4 regions of the Denitraticella aggregata genome follow, and region 4 is predicted to be linked to each of the others. Evidence: predicted binding sites of a transcription regulator. Region 4 holds the regulator's gene; each other region holds the start of a gene.
The links. Region 4 encodes FNR, which switches genes on or off when oxygen is low (the NO sensors DNR and NnrR bind a similar motif). Its sites were predicted from a motif close to TTGANCTAGNTCAA; they were not measured.

Region 1 (5,818 bases), on a different contig from region 4:
CCCGGCTCGCGGTGGTCGCGTTCTCCATCATCGTCGCGGTGTATGCGGTGTCCACCGACGCGACCATCCATCACATGGTCGAGAGCGCCTACCGGGTCACGCTGGCCGGCGCCTTCGTGCCGCTGGCCGCCGGGCTGTTCTGGAAGCGCGCCAACAACCTCGGCGCGACGCTTGCGATCGTGCTCGGCATCGGCACCTGGCTGCTGTTCGAACTTTTCGTGCCGGAAGGCGACATCGAGCCGCAGTTGTACGGCCTCGCGGTCAGCGCGCTGGGCATGCTGGTCGGCGGCTTCGTCGGCGCGAAACCCCACCACCGCCCGCACGCCGGCCACCACCACGCCGCCGGCGGCGCGCATCACGTCGCACGCTGACCATCAAGCGCACGGACCCGGTTCCGGCACCTTGTTCCTCCCCCTTCAAGGGGGAGGGAGCGACACCCCGCTCTCGACCGACCCAGCATCGCCGGACTAGTCGGCGTGTCAATGGACGCCCACAACCACGAATGCACCTAAGTGTCGGATTTTTTTACACTTCCGCACGCCCATCCGGGCGCGCTTTCCGTGACAAACGTCACACTCGCGCAAAAATCGGCACGAAAGCGTGATTTTTGTCGCGTCGACCTCATGCATCCGCGGCCAGACTTGCTTGCAATGACGAGGCGCTTCTGGCACGAGCGGGACGCATCGAACCGACACTTGTTGCGAAAATGTCAGCGATTCTTACAGTTCTTGCGAAACGGATGAACGGCCGCGCCTGAAATGGCGTAAAAGCCCAGCGAGGCGGGGATTTTTGGAATCTGGCACGGGATCTGCTTAGTGAGAGCCAGCAGCAGTATTCACGTGGTCGATCGTTGCCCGGATGCAACAGGACCCAAGAGCAAAAAAACGACGGAGAAAAGGAAAATGAAAACCACACGCAAGATTTTGGTCGGTGCGATCCTGGCGGGGTTTGTCGGGATGGCACATGCGATACCGACCCAATTGGAGTTCCAACAAAACATTATCTTTTCGGGATCTGGTCAAGCGCTCTCAGATTCAACGACCTTTTCGTATGTGCACAACTTAACGCTGATCACTACAAATCCGTACTCTTACGGTGATCATGATTTCATAAGCGGAATCCTGCAATTGACCTTCTCGACATCGGGCGGCATTAATGCATCGGGTGACACCATCTACGTGAGTTTCGGCACGGAAGCTGGACCGTCCGACACAGCTGCATTCCTCGGAGGCGCGGCAATTGACATCGCATCGTATTTCGACGTTGAAAATGGGACATTGGGCGTAGGAGTCCGAAGAGGCGTGAATCAAGGCACGATTCGCCTGACGGAATCGCTCTTGACAGTTCAGGCAAATCTTCGTGAAAACGGCAACGAACCAGAACCACCTCCCGTCGGTGCCGTCCCCGAACCCGGCACCCTCGCCCTGCTCGGCCTGGGCCTTCTCGGCCTTGGTGCCATGCGCCGCCGCATGAGCTGAAGGCTCGGCGAAACACGATCGAAGAAAGGCGACCCGCGGGTCGCCTTTTTTGTTGACCCAGCAGGATCGCGAGGCCCGTCACCGGCCCGGCCTTTGACACGGGTCAACGCACGCACCGCGGCACGACACTAGACTTGCGGGGCTTTCACAGCCCCGCAAGCACATGACCCAGCACACAATCGAACTCGTCTGCCCCGCCGGCAGCCTGCCGGCACTGAAGGCCGCTGTCGACAACGGCGCCGACTGTGTCTACGTCGGCTTCAAGGACGCGACCAACGCGCGCAACTTCACCGGCCTGAACTTCGACCCGAAGGCGATGCGCGACGGCGTGGCCTACGCGCACGCGCGCCGCCGCAAGGTATTGCTCGCGCTGAACACCTACCCGCAGGCGCACAACTGGGCCGACTGGACCGCCGCGATCGACCGGGCGGCCGAGTTCGGCATCGACGCGGTCATCCTCGCCGACCCCGGCCTGATGGCCTATGCGGCGAAGACGCATCCCGAGCTGCGGCTGCACCTGTCGGTGCAGGGCTCGGCGACCAGCTACGAGGCGATCAATTTCTACCGCGAGCGCTTCGGCATCCGGCGCGCGGTGCTGCCGCGGGTGCTGGCGCTGGCGCAGGTCGAGCAGGTCATTGCGCACACGCCGGTCGAGATCGAGGTGTTCGGTTTCGGCGGGTTGTGCGTGATGGTCGAGGGGCGTTGCGCATTGTCGGCCTATGCGACCGGCGAGTCGCCCAACTGCAACGGCGCCTGCTCGCCGGGCAAGCATGTGCGCTGGGAACAGACCCCGCGCGGCATGGAGACCCGTCTCAACGGGATCCTGATCGACCGCTTCGGCGACGCCGAGCGCGCCGGCTATCCGACGCTGTGCAAGGGCCGCTTCGACGTGAACGACGAGACCTATTACGCGCTGGAAGAACCGACCAGCCTGAACACGATCGCATTGCTGCCCGAACTCGCGCGGGCCGGCGTGCGCGCGATCAAGATCGAGGGCCGCCAGCGCAGCCCGGCCTATGTCGCGCAGGTCACGCGCGTGTGGCGGGCCGCGATCGACCGCGTGCTCGCCGATGCCGACCGCTTCTCGGTGCAGCCGGCGTGGATGGCCGAGCTGGACAAGGTCTCCGAAGGCCGCAGCCACACGCTGGGCGCGTATTACAGGCCATGGAAATGAATGCCACCCGCATCGCGCTCGGCCCGCTGCTGTACTACTGGCCGCGCCAGGCCACGCTGGACTTCTACGCCGGCATCGCCGACGGTCCGGTCGACATCGTCTATGTCGGCGAGACCGTGTGCTCGCGCCGGCATGAACTGCGCCTGGAGGACTGGCTGGACGTGGCTGCGATGCTGGCCGACGCGGGCAAGGAAGTGGTGCTGTCGTCGCAGTCGCTGATCGAATCCGAGTCCGACCTGAAGACGCTGCGCCGAATCGTCGCGCAGGACCGCTTCACCATCGAGGCCAACGACATGTCGGCGGTGCAGCTGCTCGCCGCAGCCAGCCGGCGCGACTGGATCGCCGGACCGACGCTGAACGTGTTCAATCCGGACACGCTGGCGCTGCTGATGGAGCTCGGCGCGCGCCGCTGGGTGGTCGCGCCCGAGATGTCGGGCGATGCGCTCGCCGCGCTGCAGACCGCCCTCGCACGCCCGATAGACACCGAAGTGCTCGCGTGGGGGCGGCTGCCGCTGGCGCATTCGGCGCGCTGTTTCACCGCGCGTCATTTCAACCTGCAGAAGGACACCTGCGAGTTCCGCTGCCTCGGCCTCGCGGACGGGCTGGTGCTGCGCACCCGAGAAGGCGAGCCCTTCCTGACCCTGAACGGCGTGCAGACGCAGTCGGCGCGCGTTCACAACCTGCTTGGCGACCTGGACGAGGCCTGCCGCCACGCGCAGGTTCTGCGCATCAGCCCGCAGGGCAACGACACCGCGCGCATCGTCGAACTGTTCGACGCGGTTAGGCACCGCCGGACCACTCCGCAGCAGGCCTTCGCCGCCAGCGCGCAATGGAGCGTGGACCAGGCCTGCAACGGCTTCTGGCATGGCCGGCCCGGACTCGAGCTGCAGACCATACCCTGAACCCAACGCGCCACCAGGCTTCCGTCAGTGGAGCGAAAAAAACGAGTGAACTCGGTAAAGACAACCTTTCCTCCCCCTTGAAGGGGAGGGAGCAACTGCACCGCGCTCCGACCCCTCGACTTGCCGGAACCCAATGCCATGAGCCTCCCCCGCCTGCCCGCCTTCACGCTCTCACCCATGCTCGCCGGCCTCGCCGCGCGCCTGCCGCAACGCCCGCCGGCGCGAGCGCTGACGCTCGCGCTGAACTTCGCGCGCGGCCGCATTCTGCCGGTCGGGGACCTCGAGCCGCTCACCGGCCGGCACCTGCGCCTGCGGGTGAAGGACGCCGGTCTGACCCTGGACTTCACGCTCGGACCGACCGGCTTCCGGACCATCGAGCGCCGCGCCGCGCCCGACCTGACCTTGAGCGCGACGCTGCGCGACTACATCGCGCTGGCGCTGCGCGAGGAGGACGCCGACACGCTGTTCTTCGACCGCCGGCTGCTGATGGAGGGTGACACCGAACTCGGCCTGCTGGTCAAGAACACGCTGGACGCGGTCGATTGGGAGCGGCTGCAGCGCGAGTACGCACCGGCCACGGTGCTGCGGCGACTGATCCCGGGCTGAGCGTCGCCGGACCGTCGCATTTTCATGCGACACTTGGGCAGGCCGCCCGGCATGCCGCTTCGATGCATCCGGCATCGCGGCTGAACCCTTCCGCCGCCCGGCGGGCGCCGCCGCAGGAGAGCAGACATGAGCCGACGTATCCTGATCATCCAGGGCCATCCAGACCCGGATGCCGAGCATCTGTGCCACGCGCTGGCCGCGCAGTATCGCGACGGCGCCGAAGCCGCCGGCCATGAGGTCAGGCAGGTCGATGTCGCGCGGCTGTCCTTTCCGCTGCTGCGCAGCCAGCACGAGTGGGAACACGGCATCCTGCCCGAGACGCTGCACGATGCGCAGGCGGGGATCGCGTGGGCCGAACATCTGGCGCTGTTCTTTCCCTTGTGGATGGGCGACATGCCGGCGCTGCTGAAGGGCTTCCTGGAGCAGATCGCGCGCCCCGGCTTCGCGTTCACCGCGGACGGCGACAACCCGATGGCCCGCAAAGGCCTGACCGGCCGCTCGGCGCGGGTCGTGGTCACGATGGGCATGCCGGCGCTGGTGTATCGCTATTACTTTCGCGCGCACAGCGTGAAGTCGCTGGAGCGCAACATCCTCGGCTTCGTCGGCATCGCGCCGGTGCGCGAGACGCTGATCGGCGGTGTCGACTCGCTCGACGATGCGGGCTGCCGGAAATGGTTCGCGAAACTGCGCAAGCTCGGCACCGACGCGGCGTGAGCGCGACGATGCGCCGCACCGCGCACATCGCCGCGATGCCGCACTGAGCCGGCGACCGATGCGCGACAGCGACGCTTCGACCCGCCTGACCGTCTATCTGGCGGTCGCCTACACGCTGCTGATCGCGTATGCCTGCCTGCATCCGCTGACCGGCTGGCGCACGAGCGGCCTGCCGCTGTTCGACTATCTGACCGCGCCCTTCCCGAAGTACTACCGGACCGAGGATCTGGTGCTGAACGTGCTCGGCTATGTGCCGCTCGGCTTCGTGCTGTTGGCGGCCCTGCCGCGACGCGTCGGTCGTACCGGTGCGGTCGTGCTCGCGACCGTGATGGCCGCGCTGCTGAGTTTCGCGATCGAGACCGCGCAGAACTTCCTGCCGACCCGCATCTCGTCCAATGTCGATCTGGGCTGCAACGTCGCCGGGGCCTTCATCGGCGCGATGCTGAGCACGCTGTTCGGACGCCGCCTGTTCGACCGTCACGGCTGGCTGCAGCGCTGGCGTTCGGTCCGCATCATCCCGGGGCGGACCGGCGATCTCGGCCTGATCCTGCTCGCGCTGTGGCTGCTGACCCAGCTGATGCCCGAGAGCATGGCGTTCTCCAACGGGGACCTGCATCGCCTGCTCGAATTGCCAACGCCGCTGCCGTTCGCGCCGGAGCGTTTCATCACGCTCGAAGCCGCGCTGGTCGCCGCTTCGGTCATCTCGGTGGGACTGCTGGCGAGTTGCATGATGCGCGCGACCAGCCCCTGGCCGGTGGTGCTGCTGCTGGTACTCGCGATCGGCGCGAAATCGCTCGCGAGCCTGCTGTTCTTCGTGCCCGGTGCCGCGCTGGCGTGGCTGACGCCGGGGGCGCGCCTGGGCCTCACGATCGGCCTGCCGTTGCTCGCGCTGGCGCTGCTGCTGCCGAGCCTGATGCAGCACGCGCTGGCGGGCATGGTGCTGC
Region 2 (5,818 bases), on a different contig from region 4:
CGGATCGAGCGGCATCGGTGCCGCGCTCGCGCGCAGGCTCGCCGCCCGCGGGGCATGGCTGGCCCTGTCGGCGCGCGATGAGCGCAAGCTTGCGGAGGTCGCGGCCGACTGCGCTGGTGCGCTGGCCCTGCCGATGGACGTCACCCGGGAAGGCGACTACGCGCGCGTGCTGGAGATCATCGTCGAGCGCTGGGGCGGCGTGGACCTCGTCATCCTCAATGCCGGGACCTATGCACCGTTGCGTGCATGGGAGATGACCCCGGAGGCGATCCGAAGCACTTTCGACGTCAATTTCCTCGGGGTCGCGGATGGCGTGGCGGCGGTATTGCCGCAGTTGCTGCAGCAGGGCGAAGGTGCGATCGCAATGGTCGGCAGCGTCGCCGGTTACGCCGGGCTGCCGAAGGCGATCGCGTACGGGGCGTCCAAGGCCGCGTTGATCAACTTTGCCGAGACGCTGTACCTCGATCTGTCCCCGCGCGGCATCGCGGTCCATCTGATCAGCCCGGGTTTCGTCGCGACCGGCCTGACCGCGCAGAACGACTTTCACATGCCGGCCCTGATGCAGCCGGACCAGGCGGCCGACGCGATCATCGCCGGCCTTGGCCGCGGACAGTTCGAGATACACTTTCCGAAGCGTTTCACCCGCGTGCTGAAGCTGCTGCAGTTGCTGCCCTATCGCGCGTATTTTTCACTGGTCGGCAGGATCACCGGCGCATGAACGCAGACGTCGAGTCGCTGGTCGCTTTCTATGAAGGTCTGTCGCCGGCCTCGGTCGTGCGGCTGCGCGAGCTCTACGCGGCCGACGCGCACTTCAAGGACCCGTTCAACGACGTCCGCGGCGTCGACGCGATCGAACGGATCTTCCGCCACATGTTCGCGCAGGTGGACGATCCGCGCTTCGCGGTCGGCACACGCATCGTCCAGGGCCGGGATGCGATGCTCGCATGGGTGTTCAGCTTCACGACGCATGGCCGCGCGATGACAGTGCGGGGGGTCACGCACATGGTCTTCGACGAGCAGGGCAGGGTTGCCGAGCATCGCGACTACTGGGATGCGGCGGAGGAGTTGTACGCCAAGCTCCCGGTGATCGGCGCGGTCCTCAGATGGATGGCGCGCAGACTCGCTGCGTGAGCCGACGCAGCCATTCATACCTAAAGCATAAGCGTGCTGCATGGCAGCAACAAGACATGCGCTTGGCTTCGCGATGTCCTGATCGACAGGTTCGAAGGCCACGTTTATCACATGCGGCGTCGCAGCATATTGATCGACGTCAAAAAATCGTGTTGCGAGCGCGGAATCGGCTATGGCATGATCGCCTCAAGCAGGCGAAGAACCGCGCGTCTACAAGATTCCGAACGATTTTGAGCGCTTGGCCTTTTGCGCAGCAGGGTCGGAGGAGCGTTCCCCCGAGCGGTTGTCGGTCACGACGACGTGAATGCGCGACAGATCGGTTTTTCGTGACTTGCAACAATGGACCACATGGGGGTTGAGACATGAGTCTTTCCGGGCGTCTGACAGCTTCAGCCGCATTGCTGACTGTATCGCAGGGCGTGTTGGCGCAGAGTCGCTATAATTTTCAGCCGCCAGTGACCAGCGTGGCCGAACAGATCTACGACCTGCACACGTTGATGCTGTTCATCTGTCTGGTGATCTTCATCGTCGTATTCGGAGTGATGTTCTGGTCGGTCTTCAAGCATCGCAAGTCGCGCGGTGCGGTCGCTGCCAATTTCCACGAGAACACCACGATCGAGGTCGTGTGGACCATCATTCCGGTCTTCATCCTGGTGGGCATGGCCTGGCCGGCGACCAAGACGATCATCGACATGCGCGACACCACGGATCCCGAGATCACGATCAAGGCCACCGGCTACCAGTGGAAGTGGGGTTACGATTATCTGCAGGGCGAAGGCGAGGGCATCCGCTTCGTGTCCAATCTCGCGACGCCGCTGGCCCAGATCCAGGGGCGTGAGGACAAAGGCGACCACTATCTGCTCGAGGTGGACAATCCGCTGGTCGTGCCGGTCGGCACCAAGGTCCGCATGCTGATCACCGCCAACGACGTGATCCATTCGTGGTGGGTGCCGGCCTTCGGCGTCAAGCAGGATGCCATTCCGGGCTTCATCCGCGACACCTGGTTCCGTGCCGACAAGGAAGGCATCTACCGCGGCGTCTGCGCCGAACTGTGCGGCAAGGACCATGCGTTCATGCCGATCGAAGTGCATGTGGTGTCGCCGACCCATTACAGCGCCTGGGCCGAAGGGATCAAGGTCGCCAGCCTCGCGAAGACCGTGGCCGACGACCGTGAATGGTCGCGCGACGACCTCATCGCGCGTGGCGCCGAAGTCTATGCAGCCAACTGCGCGGCCTGTCACCAGCCGGCGGGTACCGGCATCCCGCCAGCCTTCCCGGCGCTGGACGGCTCGGCACTGGTTCAGGGACCGCATGACGACTTGCTCGCTGTCGTGCTCAAGGGCAGGGAGGGGACTGCGATGGCCCCGTTCGGCGCTCAGCTGTCCGACGCGGACATCGCGGCGGTGACCACCTACCTGCGCAACGGCTGGGGCAACGCGATCGGCGACGCGGTCATGCCGGACGAGGTCGCGGGCGCGCGAGGCGGTTGATCGCCTCCCCTGCACGACGAGAATGATGCTGCGGGCAGCGGGCGTTCAGCCCATGCCCGCAAGCCTTGAAACAATGCAATCACCATCCGGAAGGGCGCGCCCGACCGGTCAGCGAAGGAGGCAGCATGGCGGCGGTAACCCCTGATCAGTTGCATGATCATCATCACGGCCCGACCGGGTTGATGCGTTGGATCACCACCACCAACCACAAGGACATCGGCACGATGTACCTGATCTTCAGTTTCATCATGTTCCTCTCCGGAGGTGTGATGGCGCTGACGATCCGGGCCGAACTGTTCCAGCCCGGCCTGCAGGTGGTCGAACCCGAGTTGTTCAACCAGCTCACCACGCTGCACGGGCTGGTCATGGTGTTCGGCGCGATCATGCCGGCCTTCGTCGGCTTCGCGAACTGGCAGATCCCGCTGATGATCGGCGCGAGCGACATGGCCTTCGCGCGGATGAACAACTGGAGCTTCTGGCTGCTGCCGCCCGCGGCGATCCTGCTGATCGGCTCCTTCTTCGTGCCGGGCGGCGCGACCGCCGCCGGCTGGACGCTGTACCCGCCGCTGTCGATCCAGATGGGCATGGGCATGGACATGGCGATCTTCGCGGTCCATATCATGGGCATCAGTTCGATCATGGGCGCGATCAACATCGTGGTGACCGTGCTCAACATGCGCGCGCCCGGCATGACGATGATGAAGATGCCGCTGTTCTGCTGGACCTGGCTGATCACTGCCTACCTGCTGATCGCGGTGATGCCGGTGCTGGCCGGTGCGGTCACGATGCTGCTGACCGATCGCCACTTCGGCACCAGCTTCTTCAACGCCGCCGGCGGCGGCGATCCGGTGCTCTACCAGCACATCTTCTGGTTCTTCGGGCATCCCGAGGTCTATATCATGATCCTGCCGGCTTTCGGCATCGTGAGCCAGATCATCCCGACCTTCGCTCGCAAGCCGCTGTTCGGCTACGCGTCCATGGTGTATGCGACCTCGTCGATCGCGATCCTGTCCTTCGTGGTATGGGCGCACCACATGTTCACCACCGGCATGCCCACCGCCGGTCAGCTGTTCTTCATGTACGCGACGCTGCTGATCGCGGTACCGACCGGCGTGAAGGTGTTCAACTGGATCGCGACGATGTGGCGTGGCTCGATGACATTCGAGACGCCGATGCTGTGGGCGACCGGCTTCATCTTCGTGTTCACGATGGGTGGCTTCACCGGCCTGATCTGCGCGATCGCGCCGATCGACATCCAGATCCACGACACCTACTACGTGGTGGCGCATTTCCACTATGTGCTGGTCGCCGGCAGCCTGTTCGCGCTGTTTGCCGGTGCCTACTACTGGTTGCCGAAATGGACCGGCCGCATGCCGGACGAAACGGTCGGCAAGATCCACTTCTGGTCGTCGCTGATCTTCTTCAACATCACCTTCTTCCCGATGCACTTCCTCGGCCTGGCCGGCATGCCGCGTCGGGTGCCGGACTACGCGTTGCAGTTCGCGGACTTCAACATGATCGCGTCGATCGGCGCATTCGGCTTCGGGCTGTCGCAGCTGATCTTCCTGTGGGTGGTCATCAAGGCCGCGCGCGGTTCCGGCGAGAAGGCCGCGGCCCGTTCCTGGGAAGCCGCCGAAGGACTGGAGTGGACGGTGCCGTCGCCGGCGCCGCACCACACCTTCGAAGAAGCGCCGGTGCTCAGGTGAGCCGCGTGAGTACGCACCTCGCGACGCCGCAGATGAAGCACGATGCCGGGCAGGGCGGCGCGGGCGGGCCGTCGGCCGGGCGCACACCCGGGCCGGACCCGCGCCGGGCCAAGAACGTCCGCACCGGCCTGCTGCTCGCGGCGGTCGCGTTCGGGTTCTTCATGCTGGTGGTGATCAAGCACAAGATGTTGGGCGCATGAGCGCGGAGAGCGGGCTATGAGCGGCGAGCGTACGAACAGGCTTGAACGGGAGAATCGCAGGGTGTTGCAGCGCCTGGCGCTCGGCGCGGTCGCGATGTTCGGCTTCGGCTTTCTGCTGGTGCCGTTCTACGAGAAGATCTGCGAGGTGACCGGCATCAACAACATCCTGCAGCCGAGCCAGGTCGTCAACACCCAGGTCGACCTGTCACGCACGATCACGGTGCAGTTCGATGCCAACATCCACCACGATCTGCCGTGGACCTTCCGTCCGCTGCAGACCGCGGTGCGCGTGCATCCGGGGGAACTGACCACGATCGCGTACGAGGTCACGAACACGCGTGCGGAGCCGATCACCGGACAGGCCGTGCCGAGTTACGGCCCACAGGTCGCGGGGCGGCACTTCATGAAGATGGACTGCTTCTGTTTCACGCAGCAGACGCTGGCGCCGGGCGAGCGCCGCACGATGCCGGTCGCTTTCGTGCTCGATCCGGCGCTGCCGGCGGATGTGACGACGATCACGCTGTCCTACACGTTCTTCGAGATCGCCGGTCGCCGCGCGTCGGTGGTGGCCGCGCCCGCCAACGAATCCTGATGGCCGGGGACAGGAAGGCCATGGACACGGACGCGTCGGTGCAAACGGTGAGGCGTGCCGGGTTCTGGGCTACGATTCGCGCGGTGCTGTGGGGCTTCCTGGGCATCCGCAAACGCAGCGGCTACATCAGCGACGCGACCTCGCTCGACCCGCGTGCAATCGTCGTCGCAGGCGTACTGGGGGGTGTCCTGTTCGTTCTGGCGATCGTCGCACTGGTGCGCTTCGTCATCTCGGTATCACAATAAGGGGGTCAATCAATGAGTCACGCGCTGGACAAATACTTCGTACCCGAGCCTTCGACCTACCCGATCTTCGGCTCCATCGCGTTGCTGCTTTTCGGCACCGGTGCGGTGATGTGGCTCAATGGTGTGGGTCCGGGGCCGCTGGTGTTCTTCCTGGGCGTCGCGCTGTTGATCTACATGATGTTCGGCTGGTTCGGTCAGGTGGTGAAGGAGTCCGAAAGCGGCCAGTACGGCAAGCAGGTCGACCGATCCTTCCGCTGGTCCATGGGCTGGTTCATCTTTTCGGAAGTGATGTTCTTCGCCGCCTTCTTCGGTGCGCTGTTCTATGCGCGCGTGTTCAGCGTGCCCTGGCTCGCGACCGGCGAGAACTTCGAACTGCTGTGGCCGCAATTCACTGATTCGACCTGGCCGACTGCGGGGCCGCTGGTCTACGAAGCGTTCACGCCGATGGGCGCCT
Region 3 (5,818 bases), on a different contig from region 4:
GTCCTCGCGTGTCCAGGCCGAGCGCCTGCAGCACACGTCGCGCCTGATCACGATGGGTGAAATGGCCTCCACGCTCGCGCATGAACTGAACCAGCCGCTGTCGGCCATCGCCAACTACTGCATGGGGTGCGTCACCCGCATCCAGTCGGGCAAGTTCCGCGAAGAGGACCTGCTGGCCGCGATGCAGAAGGCGAGTTTCCAGGCCGAGCGGGCCGGCAAGATCATCCGGCGGGTTCGGGAATTCGTGAAGAAGAGCGAGCCGCGTCGCAGCGCGGTCAGGCTGGAGGAAGTGCTCGACGATGCGATCGGCTTTGCCGATATCGATGTGAGACGTGTCGGCGGCCGGATCGTGCTGGAGGTCGAACCGGATCTCCCGCCGGTGCATGCCGACCGGATCATGATCGAGCAGGTCGTCATCAATCTGGTCAAGAACGGCCTCGATGCGATGTCGGGGATTGCGCGCGAGGACAGGGTGCTGGTGCTCAGGGCACATGCGCTCAATGCCCGTCTGGTCGAGGTCGCGGTCATCGATCGGGGAAACGGTATCGGCGAGGACGAGCGCCCACTGCTGTTCACGCCGTTCTACACCACCAAGGCCGAAGGCATGGGCATGGGGCTGAACATCTGCCGGTCCATCGTCGAGTTCCACGACGGCAGATTGACCGTGGCGGACAACCCGGAAGGCGGTACCATCTTCACCTTTACGCTCCCCACGGAGGCCGAAAGTGAGCATGTCGCCAGAAGAGCCTGACCAGTGCATCTTCATCGTCGATGATGACGATGCCCTGCGTGATTCGCTGGTCTGGTTGCTCGAATCCAGCGGTTACCGGGTCTGCGCCTACGCGTCGTCGGAGGCGTTTCTCGAAGACTACACCACCGCGCTGACCGGTTGCCTGGTCCTGGACGTGCGCATGCCCGGCATGAGCGGGCTGGAACTGTTCGAGGCCTTGCGCGAGCGCCACTCGACGCTGCCGGTGATCTTCATCACCGGGCATGGAGACGTGCCGATGGCGGTCTCCGCAGTCAAGCGCGGCGCGGTGGATTTCATCGAGAAGCCGTTCGGCGATCGGGACATGCTGGGCCTGATCGAAGACAGCCTCGCGCGCGAGCGCGCCGGTCGCCAGAAGCGCCAGCGCGAGGCTGAGACCGCGCGCCGGTTGAGCGAACTGACCCATCGCGAGCGCGAAGTGCTCGATCTGATCATCGCCGGCAGGCTCAACAAGCAGATCGCGGACATGCTCGGCATCAGCATCAAGACCGTCGAAGTCCATCGCGCCCGGGTCATGGAGAAGATGTGCGCGAACTCGCTGGCCGAACTGGTGCAACACGTGATCAGCGGCGAGAGCGGCGCGGCGCGCGGCTGAATTCCGGGGCCGGGCCGGCTCCGTGCGCGGCGCCGCTCTGGTATCTTGAACGCTTTTCCGGCCCCGATCCACCGAATGTCCGCCATTAACGGCTTGCTCCTTCTCGGCGGCGTGCTGCTGTTCATCAGCATTCTCGCGAGTACCGTGTCGGCACGGCTCGGCCTGCCGCTGCTGCTGCTGTTCCTGGTCGTCGGCATGCTCGCCGGCGAGGAGGGGCTGGGCGGCATCGACTTCGACGACTTCTCGACCACGATGCTGGTCGCCCAGCTCGCGCTCGCGGTGATCCTGCTCGACGGCGGCTTGCGCACGCGCGCCTCGACCTTCCGGGTCGCGTTCAAGCCGGCCGCCTCGCTGGCGAGTTTCGGTGTGATCATCACGTCCTTGGTGCTGGGCGTATTTGCGACCTGGCTGTTCGATGTCGACTGGCGCATCGGTCTCCTGCTTGCCGCGATCGTCGGTTCGACCGATGCGGCCGCGGTGTTCTCGCTGCTGCGCAACAGCGGGGTGCGGTTGAACGATCGGGTCAAGGCCACGCTCGAGATCGAGTCCGGCGCGAACGACCCGATGGCGATCCTGATGGTCATCGTCATGGTGCAGTTGATCATGTCGCCGGGCGAACGCGACGGCTGGGCCTACGGCGTGATCCTGTTGCAGCAGCTCGCTTTCGGCATCCTGGCCGGATGGGTGGGCGGGCGCGTGCTGGCCCACCTGCTTGCGCGCCTGCGTCTGGCCGAGGGCCTGTACGCGCTGCTGATCGTATCGGGCGGGCTCATGGTCTTCTCGGCCACGAACATGATCGGCGGCAGCGGCTTCCTGGCAATCTACCTGGCCGGACTCGTGATCGGCAACCGTCGCTGCCATGCCACAGAACACGTGTTGCGGGTCATGGACGGCCTGGCCTGGCTGTCGCAGGCGGGCATGTTTCTCGCGCTGGGCCTGCTGGTCACGCCGTCGCACCTGCTCGAGCAAGCGACGCTGTCACTCGCGATGGCGCTGTTCCTGATGCTGGTGGCCCGGCCGGTCGCGGTGTTCGCCTGCCTGTGGCCGCAGCGTTTCGCGGTCAACGAGATGGCGTACATCTCGTGGGTCGGTCTGCGCGGTGCGGTGCCGATCGTGCTGGCCATGTATCCGCTGATGATGGGTGTGCCGCAATCGCTGCTGCTGTTCGACGTCGCCTTCGCGGTGGTGCTGGTGTCGCTGCTGGTGCAGGGCGCGACGGTACCGGTGGCCGCGCGCCTGTTCAAGGTCGTCGTCCCGCGCCGCGACGAACCGGTCGACCGGCTCGAGGTGTGGGTCGGCGAGAACGAGACGTTGGATCTGATGGAGTATCACGTCGGCCACGGCTCGCGTGCGGAGGGATCGCACCCGGACACGCTGGTCTCGCGCGAGGCGGGGCCGGATGTGCGCTGTGCTGCGGTGCTGCGCGCAGGCAAGGCGTTACCGCTGACCCGTGCCACCCGCCTGCGCGAGAACGACTCGGTCTGGCTCATCGCGCCAGACGAGATGGCCGAGCGTCTGGCTGCGGCCTTCGCGCCGGGACGCGAGGACGAACTGATCGCCAACGCGGGCTTCTTCGGCGAGTTCACCGTGTCCGCGAACTGCATGGCGGGCGATCTGGCCGCGGCCTACGGACTCTCGCTGGAGGAGGGCGAGGCCGACGTGCCGCTGGCTACGCTGCTGGTGCACCGGCTCGGACGGCATGCGGTCGAGGGCGATCGGGTCGGCATCGGCGGGTTCGAACTGACCGTAAGGCACCTGGACGCCAGGGGCGGTATCGACCAGATCGGTCTGAAATGCCCGCGCCCGCACATGCCGTGAGGCGATTCTTGGACAAGCACGAGCGATCCGGTCATTTGGCACCGCGGTTCGCCCTGAGTCTGTCCAGGCGTGTCGACCGGACCCGACCGGCGTTCGCTTGACCTGGGTCAACGGTTTATCGTCGACCGTGCGATAAGTTCTGCGCTTCGAATTCAGCTAGCGGGAGACGCAATGGCTAAAGCGGCGCAGATGCCGGCCACGGGCCGGTCCTTCATGTCGGGCAACGAGGCGGTTGCCCGAAGCGCGTGGGAAGCCGGCGTGCGGGTGGCGGCCGCCTATCCGGGCACCCCCTCGACCGAGATCCTTGAGGAACTGGCAGCCTGTCCCGACGTGTATGCCGAGTGGTCGATCAACGAGAAGGTGTCGCTCGAGGTCGCGCTCGGTGCGTCGATGGTCGGTGCGCGGGCGCTGTGCGCGATGAAACATGTCGGCCTGAACGTCGCCTCCGATGCGTTGATGACGATGACGGTGACCGGCGTCAAGGGCGGACTGGTGATCGCGGTGGCAGACGATGTCGGCATGTCCTCGTCGCAGAACGAGCAGGACTCGCGCTTCTGGGGCCGCTTCGCGCATGTGCCGGTGCTCGAGCCCGCGGACTCGCAGGAAGCCTTCGACATGACACGCGCCGCGTTCGAACTGTCCGAGCGCTTCTGCGTGCCGGTGATCCTGCGCATGACCACGCGCATCTGTCATGTCAAGTCGGTGGTGCAGGCCGGCGAGCGCGAAGCGATCGAGCCGATCGGCTTCGAGAAGGATCCGCGCCGCTGGGTCATGGTGCCGGGCCACGCCAAGCCGCGCGTGCCGATGATGTACGAGCGCGAGGCTGCGCTGCGCGCCGAGTCCGAGGCCTCGCCGCTCAATCGGACGCATCGGGGCGCGGAGCGCACGATGGGCTTCGTCGCGTCCGGCCCGGCCTTCATGCATGTGCGCGAGGCCTTCCCGCAGGCGCCGGTGTTCAAGCTGGGCCTGTCGTATCCGCTGCCACTGGAGGCCTTGCGCAGCTTCGCGCGGAGCGTCGAAGAACTCGTCGTGGTCGAGGAGACCGAGCCGCTGGTCGAATCCGAACTGCGCGCAGCCGGGATCGTCTGCACCGGCAAGGCCCGCCTGCCGCGCACCGGGGAGCTGTCGCCCGACGTGCTGAAGTCCGCGCTCATGCCCGGCCCGGACGGCAGCGTGGCCGAAACCGCACAGGCCACACAGGCTGCCGCGGTGCCGGCCCAGCCGGTCTTCCCGCGTCCGCCGACGCTGTGTGTCGCGTGTCCGCATCTGGGCGTCTATTACACGCTGTCGCAGATGCGCAACCTGATCATCTCGGGTGACATCGGCTGCTACACGCTCGGCGCCGGTCATCCGTGGAATGCGCTCGACACCTGCATCTCGATGGGGGCGTCGCTGGGCATGGCGTTGGGCATGGACAAGGGGCGCGGCCCTGCCGACGAGAACAAGAGGATCCTCGCAGTCATCGGCGACTCCACCTTCATGCACATGGGCATGCAGGGTCTGCTCGACATCACGTGGAACCGCGGCAACGTGACGGTGCTGCTGCTCGACAACCGCACCGTTGGCATGACCGGCGGGCAGGACAACCCGGGCAGTGGCCGCAACATCCACGGCGACGATACGCCGCGGGTGGATTTCGCGCAGCTGTGCGAGGCGCTCGGCGTCCGGCGCGAGCGCATCCGCGTGCTCGACCCCTACCAGTTGCCGGTGCTGTTCAAGGCGCTGCGCGAGGAGACGAAGATCGACGAGCCGTCGGTCATCATCACCGACCGGCCGTGTGTGCTGATCGACGACTACAAGCCCACGCGCCCCTACCTGGTCCGCGACGACCTGTGCACCGGTTGCGGCAACTGCATCGACGTCGGGTGTCCGGCGATCCACGTCACGCGGCGCGACCAGGTGGTCAAGGCCTCGGGCAAGAGCGTGGATCTGGCCTTCGTCCGCATCGAGACTTCCGCCTGCACCGGCTGCGGCCTGTGCGTGCAGCCGTGCGCGCCGGAGGCCATCGTGCATGCCGAACCGGTGTTTCCGATCAATTTCGCGCGGAAATGATCCGATGACGACCAATATTCTGGTGTGCGGCATCGGTGGTCAGGGCGTCATGACCGCCACCGAGATCCTCGCCGAGGCGGCACTTTCGCTCGGCTTCGACGTGAAGAAGACCGAGGTCGCAGGCATGAGCCAGCGCGGAGGGGTGGTCACCTCCCACCTGCGCTTCGGCGACGAGGTGTTGTCGCCGCAGATCGCACCCGGCGAGGCGGACCTGCTGGTCGGTTTCGAGGCCTCCGAGGCGCTGCGCTGGTCGCACATGCTGCGTCCCGGTGGCACCGCGCTGGTCAATGTCGGGCGTATCGTGCCGCCGGTGGTCACGATCGGGCTGTTCGACTACCCGGACGACCCGGTGGCGCAGATGCAGACCCTGGGCCTGGACGTGCATGCCTTCGACGCGAGCGCGATCGCGACCGGCCTCGGCAATATCCGGCTCGGCAATACCGTCATGCTCGGTGCGATGTCCGACAGGCTGCCGTTCCCTGCCGAGGTGCTGCGCGACGCGGTGCTGGCGCGTTTCGCGCGCAAGAAACCCGAACTGCTCGAGCTCAACCGCAGTGCCTTCGAAACCGGCCGCGAGGCGGTCG
Region 4 (5,818 bases):
TCGACCAGGCCGGCCTTCTGCATTTCCCGCAGATCGCCCAGTTCCTCGGCAAAATACTCGTCGAACTTGATCAGATGGGCGATCTCGATCGATTCGATCGAAAGCTCGAACTGACACATCAGCGCCTGGATGATCGAGCGCCGCAACAGATCGTCGGCGGTCAGCTCTACGCCGCGCAAGACCGGGAGTTCGTTGCGATCGAGCGCGTCGTAGTACTCGTCCAACGTCTTAACGTTCTGCGCATAGACCGGGCCGATCTTGCCGATCGCGGACACGCCGAACGCGAGCAGGTCGCATTCGGCCTGCGTGGAATAACCCTGGAAATTGCGATGCAGACGCCCCTGACGCTGCGCGACCGTCAGTTCGTCGTCCGGCCTGGCGAAGTGATCCATGCCGATATACACATAGCCCGCCTCGGTCAGACGGCGAATCGCAAGCTGCAGGATCTGGAGCTTGGTGTCCCCGGTGGGCAACTCGATCGAGCTGATCCGCCGCTGCGGCTTGAACAGACCCGGCAGATGCGCGTAGCTGTAGAGCGAGATCCGGTCGGGCGACAGTTCGAGCACGCTTTCGAGCGTTCGATTGAAGCTGATCACGTTCTGCTTCGGCAGCCCGTAGATGAGATCCATGCTGATCGACTTGAAGCCGGTGGCACGCGCCGACTCCATCACCAGACGCGTCTCGTCGATGCTCTGCACGCGATTGACCGCGACCTGCACGTCGTGATTGAAGTCCTGTACGCCGACACTCATGCGGTTGAAACCCAGATCGGCGAGCAGCTTGACCGTGTCGAAATCGACCTTGCGCGGATCGACCTCGATCGAATACTCCCCGTTCGGCACGAGATGGAAACGTGACCGGACCGAATCCATCAACTGACGCATTTCGTCATGGGACAGGAAGGTGGGCGTGCCTCCGCCCAGATGGAGCTGAGTCACCTGCCGGCTTCCGCCGAGGTGCTCCGCCTGCATGCCGATCTCCTGGTCCAGGTACTTCAGGTACTTCGCCGAACGGCCATGATCCTTGGTGATGATCTTGTTGCAGGCGCAGTAATAGCAGATCGTGTTACAGAAGGGGATGTGGAAGTATAATGACAACGGCCGGCTGGTACCGCCGATCGCTCTTTTGGCCAGCCAGTCCTGCAACGCGCGCGCATCGAACGCCTCGACGAAGCGGTCCGCTGTGGGATAGGACGTGTAGCGTGGGCCATTGACGTCGAATCGGCGGATGAGTTGCTGATCGAAGACCAGATCGGGTTGAGTGTTCATGTACTTGACCTTTATAGGAATGGCTAACGATCGCAAAAATCGGGAGGCAGGGGTTTGACCTGGATCAATGGACCCCATTATCGCCCGTCCACGAACGGAGTGTTCAGATCGTGCAAATGAAGGCGACCGTGCCGATTACAGCCGCCGACATCAAGTCAGCCTGCTCGCAATGCAACCTGCTCGAACTGTGCCTGCCCTTCGGCATGACCGAGCACGAGATCCACCGGCTGGATGAACTGGTCGGAACGCGCCGCAAGGTCAAGCGCCAGCAACACCTGTACCGTGCAGGCGACCCGTTCGAGGCAATCTACGCGATCCGTATCGGCTGGTTCAAGACCGACGTAGTGCTCGAGGACGGTCGCGAGCAGGTCACCGGCTTCCAGATGACCGGCGAGATGCTCGGGCTGGACGGAATCAGCACCGAGGCACACTCGTGCAACGCGGTCGCGCTCGAAGACAGTGAAGTGTGTGTCATCGCGTACGACAAGCTCGAGGCACTGTCGCGCGAGATCGAGGGGCTGCAACACCAGTTCCACAGGGTCATGAGCCGCGAAATCGTGCGTGACCACGGCGTGATGATGCTGCTCGGTTCGATGCGCGCCGAGGAGCGACTGGCGGCCTTCCTGCTGAATCTGTCACAGCGCTTCACCGCACGCGGTTTTTCCGCCGCCGAGTTTCATCTGCGCATGACCCGGGACGAGATCGGCTCCTACCTCGGCCTGAAGCTCGAAACCGTGTCTCGCGCCTTCTCCCGCTTCCAGGACGAGGGCATCATTGCGGTACAGCAGAAGCATATCCGCATCGTCGCACAGGACAAACTCAGAAAACTCATCCAGCACCCGGTCGGCGGTCGCTGACGCGCGTGCCACACCCCGGGCCGCGAGCTGTCAGCAAGATGGCTGACGACGTCGGTTGGTCATCGACTGGCCAATACGCGCAAGATCCTCCGCGGTCAGCAGCGCCCGCGCATAGGGAAACAGTTCGCCCTCTTCCCGTTCGGTGTGCAGCGCATAGCGTTCGGTGAAGGCATGCACTTCGTCGAGCGTCAGATCGACGACCTCGCCTTTCGACACCCGCTCGAGCTTGGCGCGCATCACATCCCACGCGGCGAACATGCGCTGATGATCCTCGAGTATCCATTCGATCAGCGACTCCAGCGGAAAGCGCCTGTCGGTATCCACCCGCTGTCGCAGCAAAGGAATCAGATCCAGCTCCTCATCCATGTGATGGTTGACCGCGGCAACATCGAAATAGCGGATGATGGCCGCCGCCGCCCTGCGCGCCAGCTGGTCGGCACCATGCTCGGGCAACCATCTGGCCAGCCGGTCCAGCGTGCCGAGTTGCGCATGCAGACGCTCATGGCAGGTCTCCAGCATCTCGAGCGGCGCCTCGAATCCGGGGGACACCGGAACGAGCGATTCAGTCATGAAACATTCCTCACAAAGCAAAAAACCCGGTCGCGTTCTTGGACAGCGCGACCGACACGATCCAGGCATAGACCGACGCAGCGGCGCACCAGGCAAGCATACGCTGCCGACGCGTGCGGCCCCGCTTCAGCGCGATCGTTCCCAACAGGATGTAAGCGATCAGCCCCCCCACCTTGGCCGTCACCCAGTTGGCAGCGAAAGGATACTGCGAAATCATCATGGCCAGCACGATCGCACTTCCGAGCAGCATGCTGTCGACGACATGCGGCAGGAGCCGGGTCGCACGGTGACGTAACAGTGGAGACCCGGAAAACATCCACCAGCCGCGTAACGCGAACCCCATCGCGCTGAGCACCACCATAGTGACATGCAGATTCTTGATCGTGTAGTAAATCATCTTCGGCGAATCCGCTGTCGCTGTCGTGAAAAAACCAGGGCGGCGAATACGAGACGCGCCGGCCGTCGGTCAGGATCGCGATTCTCCATCGTTCAGGCCGTGTTATCAAACATCCCTGCGTTCCGTCTGTTGCACCCGCCGCATGCAGGACCGGGATCAGTGGCGTTAGAATGCTCGGCCTATGCAGGGGGTTCTCAATGTCCAGTCCAAACCAGGATCTGTCCGCGCTGTTAATGCAGGTGCCGCTGTTCAGTGGCCTGAGCGAAGCGGATGTCGGCAACGTCGCCCGTTTCACCCGCGAGCGCAAGCTCGACAAGGGTGAACTCCTTTTCCAACGCGGCGACCCGGCCCACGGCTTCTATCTGGTCGTGACCGGCCAGATCAAGCTCGGCGTCTCGTCCGCCCAGGGCAACGAGAAGGTCGTCGAGGTCGTCGGTCCGATGCAGACTTTCGGTGAGGCCGTGATGCTGATGAATCGCCCCTACCCGGTGTTCGCCGAGGCGCTGGTCGCGTCCAATCTGTTGCACATCGGTCAGAACGTCGTGTCCGAACTGATCGATCAGGACCCCGACTTCGCCCGCAGGCTGCTGGCCGGCATGGCGGTCCGTCTGCACGGCATGGTCAAGGACGTCGAAGCCTACTCGCTGCGCTCGAGCACCCAGCGAGTGATCGGTTACCTGCTGCAACAACATGACGACAACGACCACAGCGCCACTCCACGCATCCAGTTGCCCACCAGCAAGCAGGTCCTGGCGTCCCGCCTCAACCTCACGCCAGAAACCTTGTCCCGGATCTTTCACGACCTGTCCGACGCCGGCCTGATCAGGGTACAGGGCAAGGACATCACCTTGCTTGCGCCCGATCGACTCGCTCGACATCAGGGCTGACCACCGGGCCGCCGGCCTTCCTTGCCGAGCCGATTGTGCGCAACCGACCAGAACGGGTCATTGACGCCAGTCAAGCGCACGGCGCCGGGATCCGCAGCATTCGGTGCGGGCGCAACGGGTCACCGTTCGAGCACGTAAGCCCCCGGCGCATCGGCCAGCCGGGGAAACCCGCGACGGCTGACCGGACGCGCATCCACCCACTCACCGCAGCGCGGCTTGAGCCATTGCATCCAGTCTTCCCACCATGATCCGTCATGCTCCGTAGCCTGACTGCGCCAGCTGTCGGCCGGGTCGGAGCGGTGCGCGTCGGCCACCCAGTATTTGCGCTTCGGTGGATCGACCGGTGGATTCACGATGCCGAAGATATGCCCCGAACTCGACAGCACGAAGCGCTTGGGTCCGGTGGCGTGATTATTGATGCGATAGGCCTGCTTCCACGGCGCGATGTGATCGTCCTCAGCCGCAACCGCATAGACGGGCTGCGTGATGCGCGACAGATCCAGGGGCTGTCCGGCCAGGCGCAGCCCATCCTTTTCGATGAGTCGGTTCTCCAGATAGAGTGCGCGCAGATACCACGCATGCATCGCGTAGGGCATGCGCGTGGTGTCCATGTTCCAGAACAGGACGTCGAACGGCGGCGGCGATTCTCCATACAGCCAACCATGCACGACGTAGTGCCAGATCAGAGTGTTCGAGCGCAACAGGCGGAACGACCACGCCATCTCCCTGCCATCGAGGCAACCCTTGCGCGCCATGTTGCCGATGATGAAGCGGATGCTCGCATCATCGACGAACACTTCGATATCCCCCGGTTTGTGGAAATCGACCAGCGTCGTCAGCAGCGTGAGGTCGGCCACCGGAACGTGTTCCTCGTCGAATTCGCGATTGGCCCAGGCCATGTACATGGCCAGTGCGGTGCCGCCGATGCAGTAGCCGACCGCATGCACCCGCGCCGCCCCGGTGAAATTGCGCGCAACATCCACGGTCGCGTGCACGCCGCGCATCAGATAATCGTCGAAACCGACGTCGCGCAGGGATTCGTCCGGATTCTTCCAACTGGTGATGAACACATCCAGCCCCTGGTCGAGCAGATAGCGAATCATGCTCTTCTTCGGGGTCAGGTCCAGGATGTAGAACTTGTTGATCCAGGGCGTGACGATCACCACAGGTTCCGCATGCACCTTGGGTAGGGTCGGCGCATAGTGGATGACCTCGAGCAGGTCATTGCGAAACACCACCGCACCAGGTGTGGTCGCCAGGTTCTCGCCGACCTTGAAATCCTCCGGATCGGTCATCCGCACGTCACCCGCGCGCATGTCGTCGAGCATGTTCCTGAAACCCTGGCGCACCGATTCGCCGTTGGATTCCATCGCCTTGCGGATCGCGATCGGGTTGGTCCAGAAAAAATTGGTCGGAGACACCGCGTTCAGCCACTTTCGCCACCAGAACGCCGCCCGGCGACGCTCCTTGCTTGACAGCCCCGGCGTGTCGTACAGCATGTCCTGCACATTGTGCGTGATCGCGAGATACCACTCCTTCGCGAGATCCCAGGTCGGCAGATCGGTCCACACCGGATCCGCGAAACGGACGTCGTCCGGATTGGGCCTGACCGGATCTGGATGCGATTTTCCGAGCATCCGCCACATCGAATGGCTCTGCAGGCGCCACAGATCATTCGAAAGCGCCAGTAGCCGCTCCCCCAGTTCCTGCGGATGGGTCATCCAGGCCAGCTGCGCATGAACGATGGGCGCAGTCATGCCGAGCGGATCGACCGTTCCTTCGACCGAATCATGCATCTGCCGCATCGCACGACTGACCGTGTCGAGCGGACTTCGAGAA

Region 1: a site for FNR is predicted at 1,572-1,585, ahead of ubiU (ubiquinone anaerobic biosynthesis protein UbiU). Genes of this name have one in related genera too.
Region 2: a site for FNR is predicted at 1,261-1,274, ahead of coxB (cytochrome c oxidase subunit II). Genes of this name have one in related genera too.
Region 3: a site for FNR is predicted at 3,280-3,293, ahead of ACKVEX_RS12450 (thiamine pyrophosphate-dependent enzyme). Genes of this name have one in related genera too.

Annotation. Positions count from the first base shown of each region.
Region 1 covers NZ_JBLLNL010000007.1:96,879-102,696, reverse strand. Annotated here, with positions in the region: gene ACKVEX_RS10350 (high affinity choline transporter 1) at 1-371, shown strand, start outside; gene ACKVEX_RS10345 (PEP-CTERM sorting domain-containing protein) at 903-1,478, shown strand; gene ubiU (ubiquinone anaerobic biosynthesis protein UbiU) at 1,642-2,652, shown strand; gene ACKVEX_RS10335 (U32 family peptidase) at 2,649-3,554, shown strand; gene ubiT (ubiquinone anaerobic biosynthesis accessory factor UbiT) at 3,693-4,160, shown strand; gene ACKVEX_RS10325 (NAD(P)H-dependent oxidoreductase) at 4,287-4,874, shown strand; gene ACKVEX_RS10320 (VanZ family protein) at 4,933-5,818, shown strand, end outside.
Region 2 covers NZ_JBLLNL010000003.1:185,990-191,807, reverse strand. Annotated here, with positions in the region: gene ACKVEX_RS05870 (SDR family NAD(P)-dependent oxidoreductase) at 1-718, shown strand, start outside; gene ACKVEX_RS05865 (nuclear transport factor 2 family protein) at 715-1,131, shown strand; gene coxB (cytochrome c oxidase subunit II) at 1,494-2,621, shown strand; gene ctaD (cytochrome c oxidase subunit I) at 2,747-4,327, shown strand; gene ACKVEX_RS05850 (cytochrome oxidase small assembly protein) at 4,333-4,527, shown strand; gene ACKVEX_RS05845 (cytochrome c oxidase assembly protein) at 4,544-5,119, shown strand; gene ACKVEX_RS05840 (DUF2970 domain-containing protein) at 5,119-5,364, shown strand; gene ACKVEX_RS05835 (cytochrome c oxidase subunit 3) at 5,377-5,818, shown strand, end outside.
Region 3 covers NZ_JBLLNL010000009.1:148,513-154,330, forward strand. Annotated here, with positions in the region: gene ACKVEX_RS12435 (PAS domain S-box protein) at 1-751, shown strand, start outside; gene ACKVEX_RS12440 (response regulator transcription factor) at 732-1,364, shown strand; gene ACKVEX_RS12445 (potassium/proton antiporter) at 1,440-3,182, shown strand; gene ACKVEX_RS12450 (thiamine pyrophosphate-dependent enzyme) at 3,354-5,234, shown strand; gene ACKVEX_RS12455 (indolepyruvate oxidoreductase subunit beta) at 5,239-5,818, shown strand, end outside.
Region 4 covers NZ_JBLLNL010000013.1:42,484-48,301, forward strand. Annotated here, with positions in the region: gene hemN (oxygen-independent coproporphyrinogen III oxidase) at 1-1,268, opposite strand, end outside; gene fnr (fumarate/nitrate reduction transcriptional regulator Fnr) at 1,385-2,125, shown strand; gene ACKVEX_RS14310 (hemerythrin domain-containing protein) at 2,156-2,695, opposite strand; gene ACKVEX_RS14315 (SirB2 family protein) at 2,706-3,089, opposite strand; gene ACKVEX_RS14320 (Crp/Fnr family transcriptional regulator) at 3,290-3,979, shown strand; gene ACKVEX_RS14325 (PHA/PHB synthase family protein) at 4,099-5,784, opposite strand.